Regions from separate parts of the Streptomyces sp. LaBMicrA B280 genome, predicted to be linked through region 4. Evidence: riboswitches for the same ligand, from Rfam matches in the RefSeq annotation. Region 4 holds a riboswitch; each other region holds the start of a gene.
The links. Region 4 has a riboswitch for cobalamin ahead of ACLF5H_RS36165 (ribonucleoside-diphosphate reductase subunit alpha). Riboswitches for the same ligand answer to the same signal wherever they lie in the genome.
Positions count from the first base shown of each region.

Region 1 (6,992 bases), on a different contig from region 4:
CGTACGCCGAGCGCACCGCGGCCCAGCGGGCCCGGCTCGGGCTGCCCCTGCTGCCCACGACGACGATCGGATCGTTCCCGCAGACCGGCGAACTGCGCAGCGCGCGCGCCGACTTGAGGGCGGGCCGGATCGACACCGCCGGGTACGAGGAGCGCATCAAGGCCGAGATCCGGGAGGTGATCGGCTTCCAGGAGAAGGCCGGTCTCGACGTCCTGGTGCACGGCGAGGCCGAGCGCAACGACATGGTGCAGTACTTCGCCGAGCAGCTCACCGGCTACCTCGCCACCCAGCACGGCTGGGTCCAGTCGTACGGCACCCGGTATGTGCGGCCGCCGATCCTGGCCGGTGACATCTCCCGCCCCGGGCCGATGACGGTGCGCTGGACGTCGTACGCCCAGTCGCTCACGGACCGCCCGGTCAAGGGCATGCTCACCGGTCCGGTCACCATGCTCGCCTGGTCCTTCGTCCGCGACGACCAGCCGCTCGGGGACACCGCTCGGCAGGTGGCCCTCGCGCTGCGGGACGAGGTCGATGACCTTGAGCTGGCGGGGACTTCGGTGATCCAGGTGGACGAGCCCGCGCTGCGCGAGACGCTGCCGCTGCGCGCCGCCGACCGGCCCGGGTACCTGGACTGGGCGACCGAGGCGTTCCGGCTGAGCACCTGCGGGGTGCGCCCGGACACCCAGATCCACACGCACATGTGCTACGCCGAGTTCGGTGACATCGTGCGGGCCATCGACGATCTCGACGCCGATGTCATCAGCCTGGAGGCGGCCCGCTCCCATATGCAGGTCGCCCGCGAGCTGGCCGACCACGGTTATCCGCGCGAGGCCGGTCCCGGTGTCTACGACATCCACTCCCCGCGCGTGCCGAGCGCCGAGGAGGCGGCCGGTCTGCTGCGCACGGGGCTCGGGGCGATCCCGGCGGAGCGGCTGTGGGTCAACCCGGACTGCGGGCTGAAGACCCGCGGCTGGCCGGAGACCCGTGAGTCCCTGGAGAACCTGGTCACGGCCGCGCGCACGGTCCGCGAGGAGCTGACCGGGTCCTGATCCGCACCCGGCAGCACAGCCACCGCAGGAGCAGGAGGGGGCCCGACGGTGAGACACGAACCGCAGGACGTCGTGGTGGACGGGCGGCCCCTGGTCGCCGTGCCCGCGAAGGATCTGGAGAGCCTGCTCGCGATGCGCCGGCAACTGGGCAGTCAGACGGCCCGGATGCGCGCCCTGCGGGACACGCTCTTCGACACGGTGGAGTTCCTGGAGCAGCTGGCCGAGGTCCTGGCCGGTGAGCGGGAGCCCGCCCCGCACGAGCCGCCCGCGGAACCCGGGGCCGGGCACGCCGAACTGGTCGCGGGCATACGGCGGCGCGCCCGGGACCTCCGCGCCGTCACGGGCGCGGGGCGCGCGGCGAAGGACCGCCGGACCCGCCCCGCCCGACACACTTAGGTATACCTAAGTTCCACCCGCGACACAACATCTGGGGCTGTGCACCCCAGGCGAGTTCTAGATGTAGTGTTGAACGCGCTGGTGGTTCGCCGGGCGCAGTGGTGTCCGGCGAGGCAAGAGGGAACCCGGTGGGAATCCGGGACTGCCCCGCAGCGGTGAGCGGGAACGACCGCCGTCATACGCACTGGACCCGGTGAACGGGGCTGGGAAGCGACGGCCCGTAGGAGTCCTCACGTGGTGAGGGCGCGCCCGCGAGTCCGAAGACCTGCCACCGGCGCGTACGCCGACGGACGGCGTGCGCGCTTCGAGGCCCCGAGGGAGGGCCGCGTGGCCGCCGCAGGGACCCCGGGGTCCGGCGTGTCTTCTCCGCCGACCGCCCCGACGCCCGCCTCGCGTGCCGCCGTGCCCTCCTCCCGGTTCTCGGAGCCGGACGGGAACGAGCGAGAGGAGGCGGCGGACCGATGAGCGGTCTCGTGTATTTCTCCAGCGTCTCGGAGAACACCCGGCGCTTCGTGGAGAAGCTGGGTCTGCCCGCGACGCGCATCCCCCTGCACCCGCGCCGCACCGGCATGCCGCAGGTCACCGAGCCGTATGTGCTGATCACCCCGACGTACGGCGGCGGCGAGCGGGCGGGCGCGGTGCCCCGGCAGGTGATCGGCTTCCTGAACATCGAGGCCAACCGGGCGCTGCTGCGCGGGGTGATCTCGTCGGGCAACACCAACTTCGGCGCCGACTACTGCCTGGCCGGCCGGGTGATCTCGGCGAAGTGCCGGGTCCCGGAGCTGTACCGATTCGAATTGCTGGGCACGGACCGCGATGTCCGTGCCGTACGGGAAGGACTGCGGACGTTTTGGACACGACACTCCTCGACGGCGGGGCGGCCGGCGGCATGAGCACCCGGGAGCCGGTCGGGACGCGCAAGGACCACCACGCGCTGAACGCCATGCTGAACATGTACGACTGCGACGGGCGCATCCAGTTCGACAAGGACCGCGAGGCCGTGCGCCAGTACTTCCTCCAGCACGTCAACCCGAACACGGTGGTGTTCGCGACGCTGAAGGAGAAGATCGGCCATCTGATCGAGAACGACTACTACGAGGAGGCGGTGTTCCGGCGCCACGACTGGGAGTTCACCGAGCGGCTGTACCGGCAGGCGTACGCCCATGAGCACCGGTTCCGCACCTTCCTCGGCGCGTTCAAGTACTACACCTCGTACGCCCTGAAGACCTTCGACGGCTCCCGCTATCTGGAGCGGTACGAGGACCGGGTCGTCGCCACCGCGCTGTATCTCGGCGCCGGTGACGAGGAGTTGGCGTCCCGGCTGGTGGACGAGATGATGACGGGCCGCTTCCAGCCGGCCACCCCGACCTTCCTCAACGCGGGCAAGGCGCAGCGCGGCGAGCTGGTCTCCTGCTTCCTGCTGCGGGTGGAGGACAACCTGGAGTCCATCGGGCGCGGGGTCAACTCCGCGCTCCAGCTGTCGAAGCGGGGCGGCGGCGTGGCGCTGCTGCTGACGAACCTGCGCGAACAGGGCGCGCCGATCAAGCGGATCGAGAACCAGGCGTCCGGTGTCGTCCCGGTGATGAAGCTGCTGGAGGACTCCTTCTCGTACGCCAACCAGCTGGGCGCGCGCCAGGGCGCGGGCGCGGTGTATCTGCACGCCCATCACCCGGACATCATGCGGTTCCTGGACACCAAGCGGGAGAACGCGGACGAGAAGATCCGCATCAAGACCCTCTCGCTCGGTGTGGTCGTCCCCGACATCACCTTCGAACTCGCCAAGCGCGACGCGGACATGCACCTGTTCTCGCCGTACGACGTCGAGCGCGAGTACGGCAGGCCGCTGGCCGATCTGTCCGTCTCCGAGCACTACGACGACCTGGTCGCCAACCCGCGGGTGCGCAAGACCACGATCAGCGCACGGGAGTTCTTCAAGACGATCGCGGAGCTCCAGTTCGAGTCCGGCTATCCGTATCTGCTGTTCGAGGACACGGTGAACCGGGCCAACCCGATCCCCGGCTGGATCAACATGTCCAACCTGTGCTCGGAGATCCTCCAGGTCAACACGCCCAGCACGTACGACGCGGCGCTCGGCTACGAGACGGTCGGCCGGGACATCTCCTGCAATCTGGGCTCGCTCAACATCGCCGCCGCGATGGCCTCCCCCGACCTCGGCGCCACGGTGGAGAGCGCGGTGCGCGGCCTGACGTCCGTCTCCGACCAGTCGGACATCGACGCGGTGCCGTCCGTGGCCCGCGGCAACCGCCTCGGACACGCCATCGGGCTCGGCCAGATGAACCTGCACGGCTACCTCGCCTCCCAGCGGATCCACTACGGCGGCGAGGAGGGCGTCGACTTCACGAACATGTACTTCTACACCGTCGCCTACCACGCCCTGCGCGCCTCGAACCGGATCGCGATCGAACGCGGCACGGCCTTCGACGGGTTCGAGAATTCGGCGTACGCGGACGGCTCGTACTTCGACAAGTACACCGAGCGGGCGTGGGAACCGGCCACCGAGCGGGTGCGCGCCCTGTTCGCCGGGGCCGGGGTGCGCATCCCGACCCGGGACGACTGGCGCGAGCTGCGGCGGTCGGTGCGCGAGCACGGCATCTACAACCAGTACCTCCAGGCCGTACCGCCCACCGGATCGATCAGCTACATCAACGACTCCACCGCCTCCATCCACCCGATCGCCGCCAAGGTGGAGATCCGCAAGGAGGGCAGGCTCGGCCGGGTCTACTACCCGGCGCCGCACATGGACAACGACAACCTGGAGTACTTCCAGGACGCGTACGAGATCGGCCCCGAGAAGATCATCGACACGTACGCCGCGGCCACCCAGCATGTCGACCAGGGGCTGAGCTGCACGCTGTTCTTCCGGGACACCGCCACCACCCGCGATCTGAACAGGGCGCAGATCCACGCCTGGCGCAAGGGCGTCAAGACCCTCTACTACATCCGGCTGCGCCAAGAGGCCCTGGCCGGGACCGAGATCGAGAACTGCCTCTCCTGCACGCTCTGATCCCGCACGTTCCGATCCCGCACGCTCCGAGGAAGCCCACGATGACCACCACCCCCGCGCCCCTGACCGAACTGTCGGTCACGCCCCCGTCCTACCGGCACGACCCCGCCGCCCGGCTGCGCCCGGTCAACTGGAACCGGGTCACCGACGAGAAGGACCTGGAGGTGTGGAACCGGCTCACCGCCAACTTCTGGCTGCCCGAGAAGGTCCCGCTCTCCAACGACCTCGGTGCCTGGCGGCAGCGGCTCAGTGCCGAGGAACGCACCCTGACCATGCGGGTGTTCACCGGTCTGACCATGCTGGACACCGTGCAGGCGACCGTCGGCGAGATCGTGCAGATCCAGGACGCGCGCACCGAGCACGAGGAGGCGGTGTACACCAACATCGCCTTCATGCAGGCGGTGCACGCCCGCAGCTACTCCTCGGTGTTCTCCACCCTCGCCACCACCCCGGAGATCGACGACGCCTACCGCTGGGCGGTCGGCAACGACGTCCTCCAGCGACGCTGCAAGACGGTCCTCGCGCACTACTACGGCGACGACCCGCTCAAGCGCAAGGTGGCCTCCACCCTGCTGTCGTCCCTGCTGCTGTACGCGGGCTTCTATCTGCCGCTGCACTTCTCGACCCACGCGCTGCTCACCAACACGGCCGACATGATCCGGCTGATCCTGCGGGACAAGGCGGTGCACGGCTACTACTCCGGCTACAAGTACCAGCGCGGCCTGGAGAAGCTGACACCGGCCGGGCAGGAGGAGATGCGGGAGTTCACGCACGCCCTGCTGGAGGAGCTGTACCAGCTGGAGATGCGGTACTCGGGCGAGCTGTACGAGCCGCTGGGCCTGATGGACGACGTGGCCGTCTTCGTCCGCTACAACGCGAACAAGGCGCTGATGAACCTGGGTTACCCGGCCCGGTTCGGCGCGGCGCAGACCGAGGTCAACCCGGAGATCCTGGCGGCGCTCTCGCCGGGCGCGGACGAGAACCACGACTTCTTCTCCGGCTCCGGTTCCTCCTACGTCATGGGCAAGGCCGAGGACACCGCCGACGACGACTGGGACTTCTGAGAGATGCGCATGGACGACTCCGGCAGCACCTGTGTGCTGCTCAAGCACGGCGAGGTGTTCCTCAAGGGGCACAACCGGCACCGCTTCACCGAGCGGCTGCACGACAATCTGCGGCTCGCGCTGCGCGGCGTGGGCGGCTCGACCTGGATCAAGGTCGCGCAGAACGTCACGGTGCTGGGCGGTCAGGTCCCGCAGGAGGTCCTGGTGGAGCGGGCCCGCCGGGTGATCGGCTTCGCCTCGGTCGAACCGGCCGTACGGGTGCCCAGCACCCTGGCGGACATCACCGCGACGGCCGTGTCCGCGCTGCGGGCGCTGAACGCGGAGCGGCCGGGGCTCCGCTTCGCCGTGCGGGCCAAGCGGCGGGACAAGCAGTTCCCGCTGACCTCCTCGAAGGTGGCCGGGCACCTCGGGGCGCGGATCCTGGCGGAGGTCGAGGGGCCCCGCGTCGATCTGACCCGGCCCGACGTCGTGCTGACCGTGGAGATCGACCGCAAGGAGACCTATCTGTCCTGGGCCCGCCACCCCGGGCTGACCGGTCTGCCCGTCGGGTCCAGCGGGCGGGCCCTGGTGCTGCTCTCGGGCGGCTACGACTCCCCCGTGGCCGCCCACCGGATCATGCGCCGGGGCCTGGCCTGCGACTTCGTGCACTTCAGCGGGGCGCCCTACACGAACGCCGCCTCCGTGTACAAGGCGTACGCGCTGGCCCGGGAGCTGAACCGGTACCAGCCGCCCGGCAAGCTGCACGTCATCGCGCTGGGCAAGGCCCAGAAGCAGCTGGCGGTGGCCGGTGCGGGCCGGCTCCAGGTGGTCGCGCAGCGGCGGCTGATGGTGCGCACGGCCTGTGCGCTGGCCGACCGGATCGGGGCGCAGGCGCTGGTCACCGGCGACAGCCTGGGGCAGGTGGCGAGCCAGACGCTGGCCAATCTGGTCGCGGTGGACGAGGTGGCCGAACTGCCGGTGCTGCGGCCGCTGATCGGCCGGGAGAAGCAGGAGATCATCGACGAGGCCAGGGCCATCGGCACCGCGGACATCTCCGTGCTGCCGGACGAGGACTGCTGCTCCCTGCTCGCCCCGCCCCGGGCCAGTACCCGGGCCGGGCTGCCGCAGCTGCACGCCGTGGAGCGGCGGCTCGACCTCGACGAGGTGACGGCGGCCCTCCTGGACGGCGCCCAGGTGCTGCTGCCCGGCGAGGACACCGCCGAGGTGCCCGCGCAGTCCACCGGCTGTCCGGCTCCGGCGGCGGCGCCCGCGTAGGAGATCTGTGGGCGGCGCGCGTGAGCTGTCGGCGGTATGTCGGTGCGGGTTGCGACCTTGGGCGGGTCGGGGTGCTCGCCCTGAGCATGCCGCCGCAGAGCGCAAGGAGCCTGTCATCGTGTCTTCCGCACCCCATGCCCGGCCGTGGGACGTTCGCCGCCCGCCGTCCGCCGAGGGCCGGACCTTCCTGGTCACCGGGGGCAA
Region 1 is NZ_JBMJCT010000002.1:93,424-100,415, reverse strand. Features, by position in the region: gene metE (5-methyltetrahydropteroyltriglutamate--homocysteine S-methyltransferase) at 1-1,049, shown strand, start outside; gene ACLF5H_RS01745 (hypothetical protein) at 1,098-1,445, shown strand; cobalamin riboswitch at 1,511-1,732, shown strand; gene nrdI (class Ib ribonucleoside-diphosphate reductase assembly flavoprotein NrdI) at 1,907-2,338, shown strand; gene nrdE (class 1b ribonucleoside-diphosphate reductase subunit alpha) at 2,335-4,470, shown strand; gene nrdF (class 1b ribonucleoside-diphosphate reductase subunit beta) at 4,512-5,534, shown strand; gene thiI (tRNA uracil 4-sulfurtransferase ThiI) at 5,538-6,788, shown strand; gene ACLF5H_RS01720 (SDR family NAD(P)-dependent oxidoreductase) at 6,907-6,992, shown strand, end outside.
Region 1: it holds a riboswitch for cobalamin, as region 4 does, so the genes downstream of both, nrdI (class Ib ribonucleoside-diphosphate reductase assembly flavoprotein NrdI) here and ACLF5H_RS36165 (ribonucleoside-diphosphate reductase subunit alpha) in region 4, are expected to answer to the same signal.

Region 2 (6,992 bases), on a different contig from region 4:
TCGGCCAGCGCGCCGATGTCCCAGGCCTCCTCGTCGCCGCCCGCCGACGCCTCTGAGGCATGGGTGCCGCCGGCCGCGAGCACGGTGGCGACCAGCGCGTCGGCCCGGCCCAGCAGCTCGTACAGCCCGGCGTCCGCGCCGCGCAGCGAACCGCAGTACACCGGGAGGGCGTTGGCGCCCCGCGCCTCGATCGCCGAGCACAGAGTGTCCACGAAGGCGGTGTTGCCGCTGAGTTCATGGGCCCGGTAGAAGAGCACGCCCACGGTCGGGCGGCCGTCCTGCACCTCGTACCCGCCGTGCACGCCGAACTCCGGCATCCGGCGCGGCTCCTCGAAGCCCTCGCCGGTCAGCAGCACGGTGTCGGACAGGAACCGGGACAGCTCGCGCAGATTGTCCGGGCCGCCCTCGACCAGATAGCGCAGCGCCTCCGCCACCACTCCGGCGGGCACGGTCGAGTCGGCCATCAGCTCCGCGTCCGGCACCGCCTCGCCGCCCAGCAGCACCGCCGGGACGCCGGACGCCTTCAGCGCGGCCAGCCCGTCCTCCCAGGCGCGCTTGCCGCCGAGCAGCCGTACGACGGCGAGGTCCGCGCCCGCCAGCAGCCGCGGCAACTCCTCGGCGACGTCGACCCGGGTGGGGTTGCCGATCAGATAACCGGCGCCGCAGGCACGGGCCGCCAGCAGATCCGTGTCGGCGGTCGACAACAACAACACTGTGCTCATGCGGGCGCTCCCGGTGGGATGAAGGGCAGTCCTTGCGGCGCGCCGGACTCGATGAGCCGCCACAGCGCGTCCGTGTCCGCGTGCTGTTCGATCAGATCGCCGAGCCGGTCGAGCTGCTCCTCGCGCAGCGCGGCGAAAGAGGTGTCCGGCGCGGGCACGAAGCGGCGGCCCGCGGCGGCGGCCACCTCGCGCAGGAAGGCCCGCCGGAAGCCGTCCGACTCCAGTGAGCCGTGCCAGTGGGTGCCCCAGGTCTGGCCGACCCGGCAGCCGTCCAGGAAGGCTTCGCCCCCGGTGACCTCGGCGACGCCGTGGTGGATCTCGTACCCCCCGACCGGCTCGCCGAGGGCCCGGCCGGTGGGGCGGGTGAGGGTCTTCTCGCGGGCGAACCGCACCCGTACGGGCAGCAGTCCGAGGCCGGGGACAGCGCCGGCCCGCGACTCCACGTCGTCCTCGATGTGCTCGCCGAGGATCTGGAAGCCGCCGCAGATGCCGAGCACGGGCCGGTGTTCGGCGGCCCTGCGGGCGAGCGCGTCGGCGAGGCCGCGCTCGCGCAGCCACCGGAGCGCCCGGACGGTGCCCCGGGTGCCGGGGACGATCACCAGATCGGCGTCGGCCAGCTCCTCCGGGCGGTCCACGAACCGCACCACGACGCCGGGTTCGGCGGCCAGCGCGTCCACGTCGGTGAAGTTGGACATCAGCGGGATCGCGCACACGGCGACGCGCAGCACGTCGGCGCCGAGCGGGGGAGCGACGGCCGACTCCCGCACCGCGCCCCGCAGGGAGACACGCAGGCCGTCCTCCTCGTCGATCCCGAGCCCGTGCCGGAACGGCAGCACGCCGTACGCCGGCCGCCCGGTGAGGTCCTTGAGCATGTCCAGGCCCGGCTCCAGCAGCGAGACATCGCCGCGGAACTTGTTCACCAGGAATCCGGCGACCAGCTCCTGGTCCTCGGGCGAGAGCAGCGCGAGGGTGCCGAAGAAGGAGGCGAAGACGCCCCCGCGGTCGATGTCGCCGACGACGAGCACGGGCAGCCGGGCGCCGCGCGCGATGCCCATGTTGACGATGTCGGTGCGGCGCAGATTGATCTCGGCGGGGCTGCCCGCGCCCTCGCAGATCACCGCGTCGTACTGGCCGCGCAGCTCGGCCAGGCAGTCGAGGACCGTGCCGAGCAGCCGCTGCCGGCGCCCGCCGTGGTAGCCGCGCGCGCTCATCTCGCCCACCGGCTTGCCCAGCAGCACCACCTGGCTGCTCTGTTCGCCGCCGGGCTTGAGCAGCACGGGGTTCATCAGCGCGGTCGGCTCGATCCGGCACGCCTGGGCCTGCATGGCCTGGGCCCGCCCGATCTCGGCGCCCTCGCGGGTGACGAAGGAGTTGAGGGACATGTTCTGCGCCTTGAACGGCGCGACCTTCACGCCCTGGCGCACCAGCCACCGGCAGATCCCGGCCGTCACGACGCTCTTTCCGGCGTCGGAGGTGGTGCCGGCGACGAGGAGACCACCGTTCACTTCCCGCGTCCTTTCAGTCCGTTGACGAGGAGGCGGGCGCCGAGGGTGGTGCCGAGCGCGAGCAGGCCGACGCGCCGGGAGAGCCGTACGGCCCGCCCGATGTCGGTGACCCGCACGGCCCGTCCGGTGGCGCCGCCCAGCACGGGTCGGTGCTCGACGCGGCCGCCGTAGGAGAGGGTGCCGCCCAGGCGCACGCCGAGGGCTCCCGCGAAGGAGGCCTCCACGGGACCGGCGTTGGGGCTCGGATGGCGGCGGGCGTCGGCGCGCCACGCCCGTACGGCGCCGCGCGGATCGGGTCCGGCCGCGGCGGCGAGGACGGCGGTCAGCCGGGCCCCCGGCCAGCCGGCCACGTCGTCCAGGCGCGCGGACGCCCAGCCGAAGCGGCGGTGCCTGGGGGACTTGTGACCCACCATGGCGTCGAGGGTGTTGACGGCCCGGAAGCCCAGCAGTCCCGGCACTCCGGCGGCCGCGCCCCACACCAGGGCGCCGACGACCGCGTCGGAGGTGTTCTCGGCGACCGACTCGACCACGGCCCGCGCGATCCCGTCGGCGTCCAGCGCCTGCGGGTCCCGGCCGCACAGATGCGGCAGCCGGGCGCGGGCCGCCTCGATGTCCCCGGCGGTCAGGGCGGCGCCGATGGCCTCCGCCTCGCGGGCGAGGGAGGTGCCGCCGACGACGGCCCAGGCGGCCGCGGCGGTCAGGGCGACGGAGGCGGCGGGGGAGGGGCGTACGACACGGGCGGCCAGCGCGCCGAGCGCGACGGCGCCACCGGCGCACACGGTGGTGTGCAGAGCGCCCCAGCCGCGGTGGTCGTGCCACAACGCGCCCTCGACCGCGGCGGCCGCGCGCCCGAACGCGGCGACCGGATGCCCGCGGCGGGGATCGCCGAGGAGGAGGTCGCCGAGAAGTCCGGCGGCGGCGCCGTACGCGTACCTGCGATCGGCGGCCATCGGCTCAGTCGGCCGTGGTCACCGCGACAGTGGTCCTGGTACTGGTCCTTCGGCAGCCGAGCATGGCGATGTGTCCTCACTCAGGGTGTCCGCGCCCTGGTTCGACGTGATCCGGCGGCGAGAGTTCCTGGCTACCCGGGGGTTCTTCCCCGGTGACAGTGGCGGGACCGCGCCGGATTCGCACCGGCTTCCTCTTCTGCTGCCGTAAATGGCGTGGGCAGTCCACCACGCCCCCGGAACGGCCGTCAACTTGCCGTTGACCTGCGGGAGTGTGCAGATTCCCACACCACGAGGGGTGTTGCCGCGCCACGAGGGGCGGCCGGGTACGCGAGAGGCTCCCCTGCCGCGGGTGGCGCAGGGGAGCCTTCGGGAACTGCCGGGCCCCGGGACCGGGGCCCGGGCTCAGGACTTGGAGACGATCAGGAGGATGCCGTACGCCACCGCCGCCGCGCAGGCCGCGAAGCAGACGTAGGCGCCGGTGACGGCGAGCGTGGCGGAGCCGCCCTCGGCCGCGGCCTTCTCGCGCCGGGCGAGGCCGTTGACGCCGAGGGTGAACAGGACCACCAGGCCCACGGTGAACGCGAGGCTGACGCCGAAGACGGAGCCGATGGACGCCCAGTCGATCTTCATGGGGATGCTTCCTTGGTGAACGGGCTCGGGGTCAGACGGTGGCGGCCGGCGGGACCGAGGCGGCGGGGGCCGCTGCCTCGGCGGCCGGAGCCCCCGCGGGGGCCGGGATGGTGGCCGTCAGGTCCTCGGTGATCGCGCCCGTGGGCGGGGGGCTCACCGCGGCGATGGCGGTGGTCACCACGCCGGAGGGCTCCGCGGCCGGGTCGGCGATCACATTGGTGTGGTCGATGACCTCGCGCCGGGACAGCTTGTAGATCCAGGCGCTCGCGGCGACCAGGAAGACGGCGACCGCGGCGGTGCCCCCGTCACCGAGTTCGGTGACGGCCTCGGCGCCCGCGCCGACCAGCGCGGCGGCCGGCAGGGTGAGCACCCAGGCGACGGTCATCCGGGTCGCGGTGGACCAGCGGACCACACCGCCCTTGCGGCCGAGGCCCGAACCCATCACCGCGCCGGAGACGACATGGGTGGTGGAGAGGGAGAAGCCGAGGTGGGAGGAGGCCAGGATGGCGGTCGCGGCGCTGGTCTGCGCGGCGAAGCCCTGACGGGGCTCCAGATCGGTCAGGCCCGTGCCCATGGTGCGGATGATGCGCCAGCCGCCGATGTAGGTGCCGAGCGCGATGGCGAGGCCCGCGGAGAGGATCACCCAGGTGGGAGGGTTGGAGCCGGGGGCGATGGCGCCGCCCGCGATCAGCGCGAGGGTGATGACGCCCATCGTCTTCTGCGCGTCGTTGGTGCCGTGCGCGAGGGAGACCAGCGCGGCGGAGGCGACCTGGCCGACGCGGAAGCCCTTGCGGGTGGCCTCGCCCTCGGTCTTGGTGCCGGCGTTGTAGGAGAGCCGGGTGGCCACCAGGGCGGCGACACCCGCCACGACCGGTGCGGCGACCGCGGGCAGCAGCACCTTGGTGACCAGGACGCCGCCGTGCACGGCGCCGAACCCGGCGGAGGCGACGGCGGCGCCGATCAGACCGCCCATCAGGGCGTGCGAGGAACTGGAGGGCAGGCCCACCAGCCAGGTCAGCAGGTTCCAGAGGATCGCGCCGACCAGAGCGGCGAAGATGACCTCGGGGCGGATTCCGCTCTCATCGACGAGTCCCTTGGAGATCGTGTTGGCGACCTCCACGGAGAGGAAGGCGCCCACCAGGTTGAGGGTGGCGGACATGGCTACCGCGAGCTTCGGCTTCATCGCGCCTGTGGAGATGGTGGTGGCCATCGCGTTCGCGGTGTCGTGGAAACCGTTCGTGAAATCAAACGCGAGTGCGGTAACCACCACAATCGCGAGGATCAGCGAGAAGCTTTCCATTTACCCAGGCAATCATTCGAGGTCGTTGTCTGGAGGAACGTAGGCAACCTGGGTGAACGGAAGATGAACTGGGGCGGGCAGAGGGGTGTCCGCATCGGGGGCGTGAGCCTCCGCTTCCGCTTCCCGAACCGGGCGCGCCCATGCGCCCCTTGGGTCACCAGCCCGCGGCGAAGGTCCGCAGCCCGCCGGAGCTGCCGTTGAAGAGATTCTGGTCACCCGGCAGCCGGCCCGCGGTGGCGTACTGCCAGAAGGTCCAGTACTGCCAGCCGCCGGGCAGCCTGCCCGGCTCCGAGGTGCCGTGCCGGGCGACCCACAGGGGGTGGCGGGAGGCGAAGGCGTGGCTGTCGCCGGTGCACTGCTTCCACCACTGGGCCGTGGTGTAGAGCACGGGGCGGCGGCCGGTCTCGCGGGCCATCTCGTCGCTGAAGGACCAGATCCAGGACGTCATGCGCTTCCAGCCCAGCCGGTAGCAGGGGTGCTTCGCGCTGTACGGGTTGTACTCGATGTCCAGCGCGGGCGGCAGCGTCCAGCCGTCGGCCCGCCAGTCCCCGCCGTGCGCCACGAAGTAGCGGGCCTGCGCGGCGCCGGAGGACTCGTCCGGCAGCGCGAAGTGGTAGGCGCCGCGGATCAGTCCCGCGTCGCGGGCGCCGTCGTACTGCTGGTGGAAATAGGGGTTGTGGTAGCTCGTGGACTCGGTCGCCTTGACGTAGGTGAAGTGCGCCCCGCGGGCCTGCGCGGTCGGCCAGTCCACCGTCTTCTGGTGGGACGACACGTCGTGCCCCTTGGGCCGGCTCGCGATCCGGTCCGGGGGGCCGGCCGCGGCGGTGGCGGCGCAGGTGAGGGCGAGGGCGAGGGCCGCCGTGGTCGCCGCGAGGGCACCGGCGCGGCGGCGGAGGTGGGTGCGGTCACGGGCCATGGGCCGGCTCCCCGGGGGTGACGGACGACCAGGTCGCCCGGAGGGCAAGGAGGGCTCATTCAAGGACCGGTGATCATCGAATCAGTGGAGATTTTTAGCTTTTGGCCGGATATACACCCTTTTGGTGGTGCGCGGGTTCGGACGGAAGTGCGGCGACCGCCCACCTGGTGTACAAGCGGCTGGCAGGATCGCGGACATGACCTCCAAGCTGCGGAAGACGGGCGGAGAAGTGCGCGAGGAAGCGGCTCAGTCGTGGGCGGCGGTGGTGGCGACAGCCCGGCGGAGCGTCGCCGACGGACTGGTCGTCGGCACCTCAGGCAATGTCTCCGCGCGCGTCGGGGACCTGGTGCTGGTCACCCCGACGGGTGTGCCCTACGACCGGCTCACCCCGGACGACATCACCGGTGTGGACCTCACCGGCCGTCAGGTGCTCGGGACGCTGGTGCCGACCAGCGAGCTGCCCATGCATCTCGCCGTCTACCGCACCACCGACGCCCGCGCGATCGTCCACACCCACGCCGTGCACGCCACCGCGGTCTCCACGCTGGTGCCCGAGCTGCCGCTGGTCCACTACATGGCCGCCGCCCTCGGCGGACCGGTGCGCGTCGCGCCGTACGCCGCCTACGGCACCGACGAGCTGGCCGAGCACATGCTCGGGGCCCTCGACGGCCGCTCCGGGTGCCTGCTGCGCAACCACGGCACCGTCACCTACGGCGCCACGCTCGACCAGGCGTACGACCGCACCGCCCAGCTGGAGTGGATGTGCCGCCTCTGGCTGACCGCCTCCTCGGTCCCGGGTCTGACCCCATCTCTGCTGACGGAGGCACAACTCACCGAAGTCGGGGAACGCCTGAAGGGATACGGCCAACGGAGGTGACCCGTGTCCCGCAGCTTCCCGATCCGCGACCTGGCCTCGACCCTGCACCTTTCATCCCGACATCTGCCCCCTTCACTCCACCCCGCCGCTCC
Region 2 is NZ_JBMJCT010000006.1:162,116-169,107, forward strand. Features, by position in the region: gene cobN (cobaltochelatase subunit CobN) at 1-722, opposite strand, end outside; gene ACLF5H_RS06345 (cobyric acid synthase) at 719-2,227, opposite strand; gene ACLF5H_RS06350 (cobalamin biosynthesis protein) at 2,224-3,177, opposite strand; cobalamin riboswitch at 3,277-3,419, opposite strand; gene ACLF5H_RS06355 (hypothetical protein) at 3,580-3,807, opposite strand; gene ACLF5H_RS06360 (inorganic phosphate transporter) at 3,839-5,107, opposite strand; gene ACLF5H_RS06365 (lysozyme) at 5,262-6,023, opposite strand; gene ACLF5H_RS06370 (class II aldolase/adducin family protein) at 6,220-6,900, shown strand.
Region 2: it holds a riboswitch for cobalamin, as region 4 does, so the genes downstream of both, ACLF5H_RS06350 (cobalamin biosynthesis protein) here and ACLF5H_RS36165 (ribonucleoside-diphosphate reductase subunit alpha) in region 4, are expected to answer to the same signal.

Region 3 (6,992 bases), on a different contig from region 4:
CGGCGGGTTCCACCCCCGCCCGCGCGGCGGCCGCCCGCGCCTCGGGCACCAGGTCGTGGCCGAGCACCCGGTGCCCGGCCCCGACCAGGTTGGCCGCCATCGGGCCGCCCATGTGCCCGAGCCCGATGAAGGCGACGGTCGCGCGCGCCCCGCCGTCCCCGCTCACCGCGTCGCCTCCGTCGTGCCGCCGGGCCCCGCGAGGCCGAGTTCCCGGTCGCCGAGCGGGGCGAAGAAGCGCTCCACGTCGGCGTCGGTGACCTCGGCCAGCCTCGCCGGTGACCAGTGCGGGTCGCGGTCCTTGTCGATGATCTGGGCGCGGACGCCCTCCACCAGGTCGGGGCTCCTCAGCCCGACGCACGAGACGCGGTACTCCTGGTCGAGGACCTCCTCCAGGGTGCCGAGCCGCCGGGCGCGGCGGAGGGCGGCCAGGGTGACCTTGAGCGCGGTGGGCGACTTGGCGAGGAGGGTCTCGGCCGCCTCCTTGGCCTCCGTGCCGCCGTGCGCGCACAGCCGCTCGACGATCTCCTCGACGGAGTCGGCGGAGAAGCAGGCGTCGATCCAGCTCCGCCGCTCGGCCAACGCCCCCTGCGGTGCGGGCCGTTCGTGCCGCGCCAGGGCCTCGGCCACGGGCAGCTCGGCGAGGTCGTCCAGCAGGGCGCCCAGCGCGTCGGACGGCACGTAGTGGTCGGCGAGCCCGCACAACAGGGCGTCACCGGCGCCGATCTGATCGCCTGTCAGGGCGAGGTACGTGCCCAGCTCGCCGGGGGCGCGGGACAGGAGGTAGGTGCCGCCGACGTCCGGGATGAAGCCGATCCCCGTCTCCGGCATCGCGATCCGCGAGCGCTCGGTGACGACGCGGACGGCGCCGTGCGCGGAGACGCCGACCCCGCCGCCCATCACGATGCCGTCCATGAGGGCGACGTACGGCTTGGGGTAGCGGGCGGTACGGGCGTTGAGGTGGTACTCGTCCCGCCAGAACGCGGCCGAGGCGGTGCCGTCGCCCGCGCGGGCGTCGTCGTGGATGGCGCGGATGTCGCCGCCCGCGCACAGTCCGCGCTCTCCGGCGCCGCTGATGACGACGGTCCGCACGGCCGGGTCGTGCTCCCAGCCGGTCAGCGCCGCGTCGATGCGGGTGACCATCTCATGGGTGAGGGCGTTGAGGGCCCGGGGCCGGTTGAGGATGATCCGGGCGGCCCGGCCGCCGGTGCGCAGCAGAACGGGTTCCTCGGTGTCGTTGCTCATCCGAGGGCCTCCGTCAGGCCGCGGGCCACGATGACGCGCATGATCTCGTTGGTTCCTTCCAGGATCTGGTGGACGCGAAGGTCGCGGACGATCTTCTCAATGCCGTACTCGGCGAGGTAGCCGTATCCGCCGTGCAGTTGCAGGGCGCGATCGGCGACCGAGTACCCGGTGTCGGTGGCGAACCGCTTCGCCATGGCGCACAGATACGGCGCCTGCGGGTCCTGGGCGTCCAGGGCGCGGGCCGCCTGCTGGACCAGGGCGCGGGCGGCGGTCAGCTCGGTCGCCATGTCGGCGAGGCGGAAGCGCAGGGCCTGGGCGTCGAGGAGGCGGGCGCCGAACGCCTCCCGGTCGGCGAGGTGGGCGAGGCTCCGGTCCAGGGCGCTGCGGGCGCCGCCGAGGGAGCAGGCGGCGATGCCGAGGCGGCCGCCGTTCAGGCCGTTCATCGCGATCCTAAAGCCCTCGCCGGGTCGGCCGAGGAGCCGGTCGGCGGGGATCCGGACGCCGTCCAGGACGACCTGGCGGGTGGGCTGGGCGTGCCAGCCCATCTTGCGTTCGTTCGGGCCGAAGGAGATGCCGGGGTCGTCCTTGTCGACCAGGAACGCGGAGATGCCGCGGGGGCCGGGTTCGCCGGTGCGGGCCATCACCACGTACACCTGGGCGGCGCCCGCGCCGGAGATGAACTGCTTGACGCCGGTGAGCACGTAGTGGTCGCCGTCGGGTACGGCGCGGGTGGTGAGGGCGGCGGCGTCGGAGCCTGCGCCGGGTTCGGTCAGGCAGTAGCTCGCGAGGTCGTCCATCGCGCACAGCCGGGGCAGCCACCGCTCGCGCTGGGCGTCGTCGCCGTAGCGGTCGATCATCCAGGCGACCATGTTGTGGATGGACAGATATCCGGCGATGGCGGGGCAGCCGGTGGCGAGGGTCTCGAAGACGAGCACGCCGTCGGCCCGGCCGAGCGCGGATCCGCCGTGCTGTTCGCGGACGTAGACACCGCCGAGGCCGAGCCCGGCGGCCTTGCGCAGGACGTCGACGGGGAAGTGCTTGTCGCGGTCCCAGTCCAGGGCGTGCGGGGCGAGGTGGTCCTGGGTGAAGTCGAGGGTGGCCTCGACGAGGGCTTGCTGGTCCTCGGTGAGCAGGGTGGTGGTCATAGCGGCGCTCAGCCCATCGTGGGGATCGTGAAGGAGGCGCCCTCGCGGCGGCCGGCGGGCCAGCGGGAGGTGACGGTCTTGGTGCGGGTGCAGAAGCGGATCGCGTCCGGGCCGTGCTGGCCGAGGTCGCCGAAGCCGGAGCGCTTCCAGCCGCCGAAGGTGTGGTGGGCGACGGGCACCGGGATGGGCACGTTCACGCCGACCATGCCGGTGTTCACCCGGCGGGTGAAGTCGCGGGCGGTGTCCCCGTCACGGGTGAAGATCGCGACGCCGTTGCCGTAGAGGTGCTCGCTGGGCAGGCGCAGGGCCTCCTCGTAGTCGGCGGCGCGGACGACCGAGAGGACCGGGCCGAAGATCTCCTCCTGGTAGACGCGCATGCCGGGGGTGACCCGGTCGAAGAGCGAGGCTCCGGCGAAGAAGCCGTTCTCATGGCCGGGGAGCACGAAGTCCCGTCCGTCCACGACGAGTTCGGCGCCCTCCTGGACCCCGAGGTCGACGTACTCGCGGACCCTGCGCAGGGCCTCGGGGGCGACCAGCGGGCCGAAGTCGGCCTCGGGGTCGTCGCTGCGGCCGATCCGCAGGGCGGCGATGCGTTCGGTGAGCCGGGCGACGAGGGCGTCCGCGGTGGCCTCGCCGACCGGCACGGCGACGGAGATGGCCATGCAGCGCTCACCGGCCGAGCCGTACCCGGCGCCGATCAGCGCGTCCACCGCCTGGTCCAGATCGGCGTCCGGCATCACGATGAGGTGGTTCTTGGCGCCGCCGAAGCACTGGGCGCGCTTGCCGTGGGCGGCGGCGGTGGCGTAGACGTGCGCGGCGATGGGGGTGGAGCCGACGAAGCCGAGGGCGGCGACGCGCGGGTCCTCCAAGAGGGTGTCGACGGCGTCCCGGGCGCCGTTGACGACGTTGAGCACGCCGGGCGGCAGGCCCGCCTCCAGGAAGAGTTCGGCGAGCCGCAGCGGCACCGAGGGGTTGCGCTCGGAGGGCTTGAGGACGAAGGCGTTGCCGCAGGCCAGCGCGGGTGCGGCCTGCCAGAGCGGGATCATGGCGGGGAAGTTGAACGGCGTGATGCCCGCGATGACGCCGAGCGGCGCGCGCAGGGAGTGCACATCGATGCCGGTGCCGGCGTTGTCGCTGAACTCGCCCTTGAGCAGATGCGGGATGCCGGCGGCGAACTCCACGACGTCCAGGCCGCGCTGGAGGTCGCCGTGGGCGTCGGCGACGGTCTTGCCGTGCTCGGCCGACAGCAGCCGGGCCAGCGCGTCCTTCTCCTGCTCGGCGAGCTGGAGGAAGCGCAGCAGGACGCGGGCGCGGCGCTGCGGGTTGAACTCGGCCCAGGCGCGCTGCGCCTGGGCGGCGGAGGCGATCGCCGCCTCGGTCTCGCCCCGGTCGGCGAGCGGCACCAGGGCCTGGACCTCGCCGGTGTTGGGGTCGTACACCTCGCCGTGCGCCCCGGAGGTGCCCGGGACGTGCTTGCCGTCGACGAAGTGGGTCAACTCGCGTACGGCGGAGGGTGCTTGGGGACGGATCATGGCTGCCTGCTCTCGTCAGGTGGGGGTGATCCGGGATGGCGCGCGGCAGCGGCACACGGCCGGGTGCGCGAGGGCGCACGCGGGCGTGCCGGGGCGGCGCGAAAGACGCGGTGGCGGGACGAGCCCTCAGACCGGTACGGCGGGATTGCCGCGCGGGGAGGGCCCGCGTCGGCTCGCGCCGGGATCATGGGTGCGCAGGGGTGCCATGCGTGTCGGCTCCATCCTCGTGGACAACACGGAACATCCCGCGGCCGGTATCCTGACTCCCGGATCAGCGCGCGCCGTCCGCCTTCCCGACATCCTGCTCGTCAGTGGCGTCCTGCTCGACGGCGTACTCCCCGGTCACAGTGGCGGGACCGCGCCGGATTCACACCGGCTTCCCTGCACCGCGGGCCTTCTCCCCCGAATATATAGTTGGACGTCCTAGTAAATCCAGTGTCCCCGGGGATTCGGTGCGTCCTCACGGGATCCGGTACGCCTCTTCAGGCCACGCCGTCCGCGCTCTCCGCGGGCCGCTCGCGGGGTCCGGCGAAGCGCACCGGCGCGCGGAAGCGGGCGCGGCGGGCGGCGCGCCGGAAGGTGGTCAGCACCGCGGGACCGGCCAGCAGCACGCACACGAAGTTGGTGACGGCCCGGCCGGTGTCCCAGCCCAGCGAGGTGGCGAGGTCGAAGGCGACGTAGCGGTGCCACTGCTCGGTGAAGGGCAGGCCCGGCAGATAGGCGATCGAGCTGTTCGGGTCCAGGGAGAACGGCCAGAAGGAGAGGTTGAGCAGAAAGCCGAAGAGGTAGCCGGACAGCGAGCCGTAGACGGCGAGCATCAGCACCTCGCGGCGGCCGCGCGCCCGGGGCAGGAATCCGGCGAGCATGCCGACGAAGGCGCAGCCGAACATCTGGTACGGCATCCAGGGCCCCACTCCCCCGGTGATCAGCGCGGAGGCGAACAGCGAGGTGCAGCCGAGGACGAAGCCGAAGCCCGGACCGTACACCCGGCCGGCCAGGACCAGGACGAAGAAGACCGTCTCGATGCCCGCCGTACCGGCCCCGAGGGGGCGCAGGGCGGCGTCGACGGCGGAGAGCACGCCGAGCATGGCGAGGGCCTTGGAGTCGATGCCGCCCTCGGCGATCTCCGAGAGCACCACGCAGAGCACGAGCACCAGCAGCACGCCGAAGATCAGCGGGGGTGCGTAGGAGGAGCCGAACGTGCCGGGTGCGACGACGAACGGCCAGAAGAACGCGACGAGTCCGAGGAGGGCGGCCAGCGCCATGACCACCCCGGCCCGGCCGGTCAGCCGGATGGCGGGTCCGCCGGTCCGCGCGCGTCCGCTCATGACCGCGCCTCGCCCGGGTCCGCGAGCTCGCGTGCGACCTGATCCGCCGTCAGGAAGGGCAGCGGTGCGAGGATCTTGGCCGTCTGCGGGGCGAACGTCGGGGAGGAGACGATGACTTCGGTGGTGGGGCCGTCGGCGACGATGTCCCCCTCGGCCATGACGACGACGCGGTCGGCGGCGCGGGCGGCGAACTCGACGTCATGGGTGGAGATGACGACCGCACGGCCCTCGGCCGCGAGCGCGTCCACGATGCCGGTCAGTGCCGTCTTGGCCCGGTAGTCCAGGCCCCGGGTCGGCTCGTCCAGCAGTACGACCCGGGGCGCGGCGGCCAGTTGGACGGCGAGGACGAGGGCGAGCTTCTGCCCCTCCGACAGGTCGCGGGGGTGCGTGGCGTCCTCGATGCCGGGCGCGAGCCGGTCGAGCAGCTCGCGCGCCGTCACCCCGGCCGCCGACTCGGCGTCCGCCTGGGCGAGTTCCTCTCCGACGCTCTCCAGATAGAGCAGGTCGGCGGGTGTCTGCGGGACCAGTCCGACGAGTCGGCGGGCCTCGGCCGCGGACACCGCGTGCGGGTCCCGCGTGCCGTGTCCGCCGTCCACCCGGACGCTTCCGGCCCGGCGGGGTCCGGAGCCCTGGAGGGCCCACAGCAGGGAGGACTTGCCGGAGCCGTTGCGGCCCATCAGCGCGATGACCTCGCCCGCGTGCAGATCGAGGTCCACGGCCCGTACGGCGGCGACGTCCCGGTAGGCGACCGTGACACCGCGCGCGGCCAGCAGCCGGTTCCCCTTGCCGTCCGGGACCGGCGGCCGTACGGGGGCCGGGGTCCGCCCGGCCAGCAGGGTACGCAGCGGGGCGGCGGCGCGGCGGGCGTCGCGGATGGACAGCGGCAGCGGGGACCAGCCCGCGGCCCGGCCCAGCTCCACGATCGGCGGCGCGATCGTGGCCGTACGCAGGATCTCGGCGGGTGGGCCGATGCGGGCCCGGCCGTCGCCGGGCAGATGGATGACGCGGTCCGCGTACTGCACGACCCGCTCCAGGCGGTGCTCGGCCATGAGGACGGTGACACCGAGGTCGTGCACGAGCCGGGTGACGGCGGCGAGGACCTCCTCGGCCGCCGTCGGGTCCAGGGCGGAGGTGGGTTCGTCCAGGACCAGCACGCGCGGGTGGGCGGTGAGCACGGAGCCGATCGCGACGCGCTGCTGCTGTCCGCCGGAGAGCGTGTGCAGCGCGCGGTGCCGCAGGTCGGCGAGGCCGAGCAGATCGAGGGTCTCCTCGACCCGCTTGCGCATGGTCGCAGGCAGGATCGCCAACTGCTCCATGGCGTAGGCGAGTTCCTCCTCGACGGTGTCGGTCACGAAGCCGTCGATGGGGTCCTGGCCCACCACGCCGACGACATCGGCGAGTTCGCGGGGCGGATGGTGGGCGGTGTCCCGGCCGTCGACGGTGACCCGGCCGTACAGGGTGCCGCCGGTGAAGTGCGGGACCAGCCCGTTGACGGCGCCGAGCAGGGTCGACTTGCCGACGCCCGTGTGGCCGACGACGAGGCAGAGTTCGCCCTCGTCCACCGTGAGGGCGACGTCCCGCAGTGCGGGCTCGGGCATGTCGTCGTAATGGACGGTGACCTGGTCGAAGGTGATCACGGTGCGGTGGCTCTCGGGACGGGGCCGGGCGGCGGGGCGAGGAAGCCGGCGGTGCCGGCGAGCAGGACGGCGGCGGTCGGCACCAGCGGCAGACCCGGCCAGGTGAGA
Region 3 is NZ_JBMJCT010000002.1:76,853-83,844, reverse strand. Features, by position in the region: gene mmsB (3-hydroxyisobutyrate dehydrogenase) at 1-166, opposite strand, end outside; gene ACLF5H_RS01670 (enoyl-CoA hydratase/isomerase family protein) at 163-1,242, opposite strand; gene ACLF5H_RS01665 (acyl-CoA dehydrogenase family protein) at 1,239-2,387, opposite strand; gene ACLF5H_RS01660 (CoA-acylating methylmalonate-semialdehyde dehydrogenase) at 2,396-3,919, opposite strand; cobalamin riboswitch at 4,152-4,325, opposite strand; gene ACLF5H_RS01655 (ECF transporter S component) at 4,402-5,247, opposite strand; gene ACLF5H_RS01650 (ABC transporter ATP-binding protein) at 5,244-6,884, opposite strand; gene ACLF5H_RS01645 (CbiQ family ECF transporter T component) at 6,881-6,992, opposite strand, start outside.
Region 3: it holds a riboswitch for cobalamin, as region 4 does, so the genes downstream of both, ACLF5H_RS01660 (CoA-acylating methylmalonate-semialdehyde dehydrogenase) here and ACLF5H_RS36165 (ribonucleoside-diphosphate reductase subunit alpha) in region 4, are expected to answer to the same signal.

Region 4 (6,992 bases):
CGACCTCGGGGCCTTGCTCCTTGCGCACCAGATGCAGACAGGCGTCGATGCCGGCCGCGGTACCGGCGGAGGTGATCACCGGGTCCTCGTCCACATAGAGCACGTCCTGCTCGACGGCGAGCCGCGGATAGCGCCGGGCCAGCTGCTCGGCATGGTGCCAGTGCACCGCGCACCGGCGCCCGTCCAGCAGCCCCGCGGCGGCCAGCACGAACACCCCGGAGCAGACGCTGAGCACCCGGCAGCCCCGCTCGACGGCCCGGCGCAGCGCGGCGAGCAGCTCGGGCGGATAGTCCCGGTCCACATAGCTCTCACCGGCCGGTACGGCGATCAGATCGGCCTCTTCCAGCCGCTCCAGGCCGTGCGGCGTGGATACGGTGAACCCGCAGTGGGTGCCGAGGTCGGGCCCCTCGGCCGAGACCACGGCGAAGTCGTACACCGGCAGTCCCTCGTCGCTGCGGTCGATGCCGAACACCTCGCAGACGACGCCCAGCTCGAAGGGGTGCACTCCGTTCAGCAGCACGACGGCCACGTTCTTGAGCATGCCCCCAGTGTGCCTCAGGGCTGGCAGTAATTCGAGGGTGCCCGGCAGTCCTGCCACTCCCGGTCAGCAGTGTCCGGCAGGACAGTAGTGGCATGACTGGAAACCAGATCCAAGGCCTGATCGGAATGACCGCGACCCTCGGGATCCTCGTCCTCCTGGTCCTTCCCTCCGTGCTCGGCATCCTGCGCGAGCGGCGCATCGACCGGCAGATCAGGAAGGCCCAGGAGGCCCATGGGGAGAAGGAGGCTCAGAAGTCCTCGTCCAGGTCGACGGTGCCCTCCACCGCCACCTGGTACGCCGACGGGCGGCGCTCGAAGAAGTTGGTCAGCTCCTGAACACCCTGGAGCTCCATGAAGGAGAAGGGGTTCTCCGAGCCGTAGACCGGCGCGAAGCCCAGCCGGGTCAGGCGCTGGTCGGCCACGCACTCCAGGTACTGCCGCATGGAGTCGGTGTTCATGCCCGGGAGGCCGTCACCGCACAGGTCGCGCGCGAACTGCAGCTCGGCCTCGACGGCCTCCCGCAGCATGTCGGTGACCTCCTGCTGGAGCTGGTCGTCGAACAGCTCCGGCTCCTCCTTGCGGACGGTGTCGACCACGTCGAAGGCGAAGGACATGTGCATCGTCTCGTCGCGGAACACCCAGTTGGTGCCGGTGGCCAGGCCGTGCAGCAGGCCCCGGCTGCGGAACCAGTAGACGTACGCGAAGGCGCCGTAGAAGAACAGGCCCTCGATGCACGCGGCGAAGCAGATCAGGTTCAGCAGGAAGCGGCGGCGCTCCGACTGCGTCTCCAGCCGGTCGATCTTGTCCACCGAGTCGATCCACTTGAAGCAGAACTCGGCCTTCTCGCGGATCGAGGGGATGTTCTCGACGGCCGCGAACGCCGCCGCGCGGTCCTCCGGGTCGGGCAGGTAGGTGTCCAGCAGCGTCAGATAGAACTGGACGTGCACCGCCTCCTCGAACAGCTGACGGCTCAGGTAGAGCCGCGCCTCGGGGGAGTTGATGTGCTTGTACAGCGTCAGCACCAGGTTGTTGGCGACGATCGAGTCACCCGTCGCGAAGAACGCGACCAGGCGGCCGATCAGGTGCTGCTCGGCCGGGCTGAGCTTCGCGAGGTCGGCGACGTCCGAGTGGAGGTCGACCTCCTCCACGGTCCAGGTGTTCTTGATGGCGTCCCGGTAGCGCTCGTAGAAGTCCGGGTAGCGCATCGGACGCAGGGTCAGTTCGAAGCCCGGGTCGAGCAGGTTCTGGTTGCGGATCATTGCTTTCGGCGCGAAGCGCCGTCCTCCAGGGGTGGTGGTCGGGTGGCGGGTGGGAATTACTGGCAGGCCTCGCAGGACTCGGGGTTTTCCAGGGAGCAGGCGACGGCGTCGGGGTCGGCGACCTGCTGGACGGGGATGGTCTTCTGCGCCTGGGCGGCGCGGGCGATCCGGGTCGCCGGGCGCGAGCGCAGGTAGTACGTCGTCTTCAGCCCGGACTTCCAGGCGTACGCGTACATCGAGGAGAGCTTGCCGATCGTCGGCGTCTCCAGGAACAGGTTCAGGGACTGCGCCTGGTCGAGGAACGGGGTGCGCGCCGCCGCCATGTCGATCAGACCGCGCTGCGGGATCTCCCACGCCGTGCGGTACAGCGCCCGCACCTCCTCGGGGATCCACGCGAAGCCCTGCACCGAGCCGTTGGCCTCGCGCAGCGCCTCCCGGGTGCGCGCGTCCCACACGCCCAGGTTCTTCAGATCCCGCACCAGGTACGAGTTGACCTGGAGGAACTCACCGGACAGCGTCTCGCGCTTGAACAGGTTGGACACCTGCGGCTCGATGCACTCGTAGACACCCGCGATGGAGGCGATGGTGGCCGTCGGCGCGATCGCCAGCAGCAGCGAGTTGCGCAGGCCGACCTTCGCGATCCGGGTCCGCAGCGCCGCCCAGCGCTCGGGCCAGCTCTCCTCGACGTCGTAGTGGTCGGGGTGCAGCACACCGCGCGCGGTCCGGGTCTGCTCCCAGGCCGGCAGCGGGCCGCTGCGCTCGGCGAGGTCGGCGGACGCCTCGTACGCGGCGAGCATGATCCGCTCGGCGATCTTGGTGGACAGCGCCTTCGCCTCGGGGGAGTCGAAGGGCAGCCGCAGCTGGAAGAAGACGTCCTGGAGGCCCATCGCGCCGAGGCCCACCGGGCGCCACCTGGCGTTGGAGCGGCCGGCCTGCTCGGTCGGGTAGAAGTTGATGTCCACCACGCGGTCGAGGAAGGTGACGGCCGTGTGGACGGTCTCGTCCAGGCGCGCCCAGTCGATGTCCCCGTCGACCACGAAGGCGCCGAGGTTGACGGAGCCCAGGTTGCAGACCGCCGTCTCGCCGTCGTTGGTGACCTCCAGGATCTCCGTGCAGAGGTTGGAGGAGTGGATGACCTGACCCGGCTCGGCGGTCTGGTTGGCCGTGCGGTTGGCGGCGTCCTTGAACGTCATCCAGCCCTGGCCGGTCTGCGCGAGGGTGCGCATCATGCGGCCGTACAGCTCACGGGCCGGCATGGTCTTCTTCGCGAGGCCCTTGCGCTCCGCCTCGCGGTAGGCGGCGTCGAACTCCGCGCCGTACAGGTCCACCAGCTCGGGCACGTCCGCCGGGGAGAACAGCGACCACTGGCCGTCGGCGTTGACCCGGCGCATGAACTCGTCCGGCACCCAGTGCGCGAGGTTCAGATTGTGCGTACGGCGGGCGTCCTCACCGGTGTTGTCCCGCAGCTCCAGGAACTCCTCCAGGTCGGAGTGCCAGGTCTCCAGGTACACCGCGGCCGCGCCCTTGCGCCGGCCGCCCTGGTTCACCGCGGCCACCGAGGCGTCCAGGGTCTTCAGGAACGGCACGATGCCGTTGGAGTGCCCGTTCGTACCGCGGATCAGCGAACCGCGGGCGCGGATACGGGAGTACGACAGACCGATGCCACCGGCGTGCTTGGAGAGCCGGGCGACCTGGTGGTAGCGGTCGTAGATGGAGTCCAGCTCGTCCAGCGGGGAGTCGAGGAGGTAGCAGGACGACATCTGGGGGTGCCGGGTGCCGGAGTTGAACAGGGTGGGGGAGGAGGGCAGGTAGTCGAGCCGGCTCATCAGGCGGTAGAGCGCGGCGACCTCGTCCACGGAGCGGGCCGAGTCGTCCTCGGCCAGGCCGGCGGCGACGCGCAGCATGAAGTGCTGGGGCGTCTCGATGACCTGACGGGTGATCGGGTGGCGCAGCAGATAGCGGCTGTGCAGGGTGCGCAGGCCGAAGTAGCCGAAGCGGTCGTCGGCGGCGCGGTCGATCAGGTTGTCGAGCCGGGCGGCGTGGATCCGGGTGAACTCGGCCGTCCGGTCGGCGATGAGCCCCTCGCGGTGACCGACGGCGACCGACTCGGTGAAGGACGTCACGCCCTGCGAGGCGGCCTCGGCGCGGATGGAGATGGTCAGCAGCCGGGCGGCGAGCCGGGAGTACGCGGGGTCCTCGGAGATCAGTCCGGCCGCGGCCTCGGTCGCGAGCTCGCGCAGCTCCGCCTCGTCGGCGTGGGCGGAGCGGCCGCGCAGCGCGGCGGCGGCGACCCGGCCCGGATCGGCGTCGGGGAGGTCCCCGGTCAGCTCGGTCAGGGTCCGCAGCAGCGCGGTACCGGGACCGTCGTTCTCCAGGCCCTGGGCTGAAGCCGGTTCGGCTGGCGCGATGGTCACGTGGGGCTCTCCCTCGCTCGGCACGGGGCCTGGCGGAGGGCAGGGGCGGTCACGAGCGCACGGGGCGTCGCGTCCACCGGCCCACTCCGCGAGGCCCGGACGTCTCAGAGCACCCGAACCGGTGGGCCGGGTGCGCTGCCGGCAGGTCCTCGGACTGATCCCCGTGCGCGGATACGCACAAGTACACCGTTGCGGGACAGTTCCGGATTCGCACCGGATTCCCCTGCGACGACAGCGACCATGAGCATACATCTAGTGCCGGGTCGTCATGCCACCCCCAGATGTTGTGTCACGTTGTGTCTACGGGGGGTATGCGAAACGGGCCGCCGACGCCCTTGGCACCGACGGCCCGCCCCTGGCCGCCCGGGTTTCCCGGGCGCCTCGCTAGTGCGTGCTGCCCGCCGTGGCGGGCGGCAGCTCGACCTGTACGCCGGGGTCGCCCGCGTCCGCCGTGTAGTCCTCGGGACGGGTCTCGTCGACGCCCTCGGGGGCCTTCACGGCCTTCAGGACGACGGTCAGGACGACCGTGACGAGGACGTTGAGGACGAAGGCCGTCATGCCGATGTAGCCGATCTGGCCGATGCCCGGGATGTCGTCGGCGGAGCCGCCGAAGTGCTTCTGGGTCGGGGAGGCGACACCGTACGCGGCGAGGGTGCCGTAGACCATGCCGACCGCCCAGCCCGCGAGCAGCGCCCAGCGGTGGAACCAGCGGGTGAACAGACCGCCGACCAGGGCCGGGAAGGTCTGCAGGATCCAGATGCCGCCGAGCAGCTGGAAGTTGATGGCGACCGTCTTGTCCATGCCCAGGACGAAGATCAGCGCGCCGACCTTCACCAGCAGCGACACGAACTTGGAGACCTGCGCCTCCTGCTTCGGCGTGGCGTCCGGCTTGATGAAGTCCTTGTAGATGTTGCGCGTGAACAGGTTCGCCGCCGCGATCGACATGATCGCCGCCGGGACCAGCGCGCCGATGCCGATCGCCGCGAACGCCACACCGGTGAACCAGTCCGGGAACATGTCCTCGAACAGCTGCGGGATCGCCAGCTGCCCGTTGGTGACCTTCACCCCGGCCGCGATCGCCATGAAGCCCAGCAGCGCCAGCAGGCCCAGCATCAGGGAGTAGAGGGGCAGGATGGTGGTGTTGCGCCGGATCACGTTACGGCTCTTGGAGGAGAGCGTCGCGGTGATCGAGTGCGGGTACATGAACAGCGCGAGCGCGGAACCGAGCGCCAGCGTGGCGTACGTCCACTGCCCGGCGGGCGCCGGTGCGAGCGCCCCGCGCGGCTTGCCGGTGGCCGGGTTGACCTGGCTGAACGCGTGCGCCGCCTTGGCGAAGACGTCGTCGAACCCGCCCAGCTTGATCGGGATGTAGATGATCGCCACCAGGATGACGAGGTAGATCAGACCGTCCTTGACGAACGCGATCAGCGCGGGCGCCCGCAGACCCGAGGAGTACGTGTACGCCGCCAGCACCGCGAACGCGATCAGCAGCGGCAGGTCCTTCACGAACCCGTTGGTGTGGTCGCCGCCGCCGACGCCCATCACGTCCAGCACCGCCTGGATGCCGACGAGCTGGAGCGCGATGTACGGCATCGTCGCCAGGATGCCGGTCACCGCGACCGCGAGCGAAAGGCCCTTCGAGCCGAACCGGCCGCGCACGAAGTCGGAGGTGGTGACGTAGCCGTGCCGGTGCGAGACCGACCACAGCCGCGGCAGGAAGGTGAAGATCAGCGGGTAGACCAGGATCGTGTACGGCACCGCGAAGAAGCCGGACGCGCCCGCCGCGTAGATCGCCGCCGGTACGGCCACGAAGGTGTAGGCCGTGTAGAGGTCGCCGCCGAGCAGGAACCAGGTGATCCAGGTGCCGAACGACCGGCCGCCCAGCCCCCATTCGTCCAGCGTGTGCTCGTTCTCGGCCCGGCGCCAGCGCGCGGCGAGGAAGCCGAGGACCGTGACGGCCAGGAAGAAGAAGATGAAGACGCCCAGTGCGACGCCGTTGACTCCGGTCTTCACTTCGCGGCACCCCCCTGCGCGTCACGACGGGAGCGCTGGTCGTGCTGCCAGAGCTTGTACGCGATCATGGTGAGGGCGGTGGAGATCAGCACCCAGACCATCTGGTACCAGTAGAAGAACGGAATGCCGATGAACGTCGGGTCCGTCTTCGCGTAGGAGCCGACCCAGAGCATCGCCACGAAGGGCGCGACGAGACAAATGCCGATGACCACGCGGAGCGGTGTCACCACCGGTGGTCCCACTTCGGGCGTTTCTGACATGCTGCGGCTCCGTCCCCTCGCTGATCACCTGTGTAATGCGCAGGCAATCTAGGTGACGGTATCCAGCTGGTGGAAGACCTCGTCTCAAGCTGTGTGTATCGATTCGGCGAAGGAACGGACGCCTCCGAACCGGCCGCGGGAGACTCCCTAGTCCATCGGGCGCTTGAGGCGGGCGACGAACTTGTAGCGGTCGCCGCGGTACACCGAACGGACCCACTCGACCGGCAGTCCCGCGCGGTCCAGCGAGTGCCGGGAGAGCATCAGCATCGGCAGCCCGACGTCCGTACCGAGCAGACCGGCCTCGCGCGGGGTGGCCAGCGAGGTCTCGATGGTCTCCTCGGCCTCGGCGAGATGGACGTCGTACACCTCGGCGAGCGCGGTGTAGAGGGACGTGTACTTCACCAGTGAACGGCGCAGCGCGGGGAAGCGCTTGGCGGAGAGATGGGTGGTCTCTATGGCCATGGGCTCGCCGTTGGCCATGCGCAGCCGCTCGATGCGCAGCACCC
Region 4 is NZ_JBMJCT010000065.1:71,499-78,490, reverse strand. Features, by position in the region: gene ACLF5H_RS36180 (GlxA family transcriptional regulator) at 1-541, opposite strand, end outside; gene ACLF5H_RS36175 (hypothetical protein) at 634-876, shown strand; gene ACLF5H_RS36170 (ribonucleotide-diphosphate reductase subunit beta) at 789-1,799, opposite strand; gene ACLF5H_RS36165 (ribonucleoside-diphosphate reductase subunit alpha) at 1,856-4,213, opposite strand; cobalamin riboswitch at 4,337-4,471, opposite strand; gene mctP (monocarboxylate uptake permease MctP) at 4,598-6,226, opposite strand; gene ACLF5H_RS36155 (DUF3311 domain-containing protein) at 6,223-6,486, opposite strand; gene ACLF5H_RS36150 (GntR family transcriptional regulator) at 6,634-6,992, opposite strand, start outside.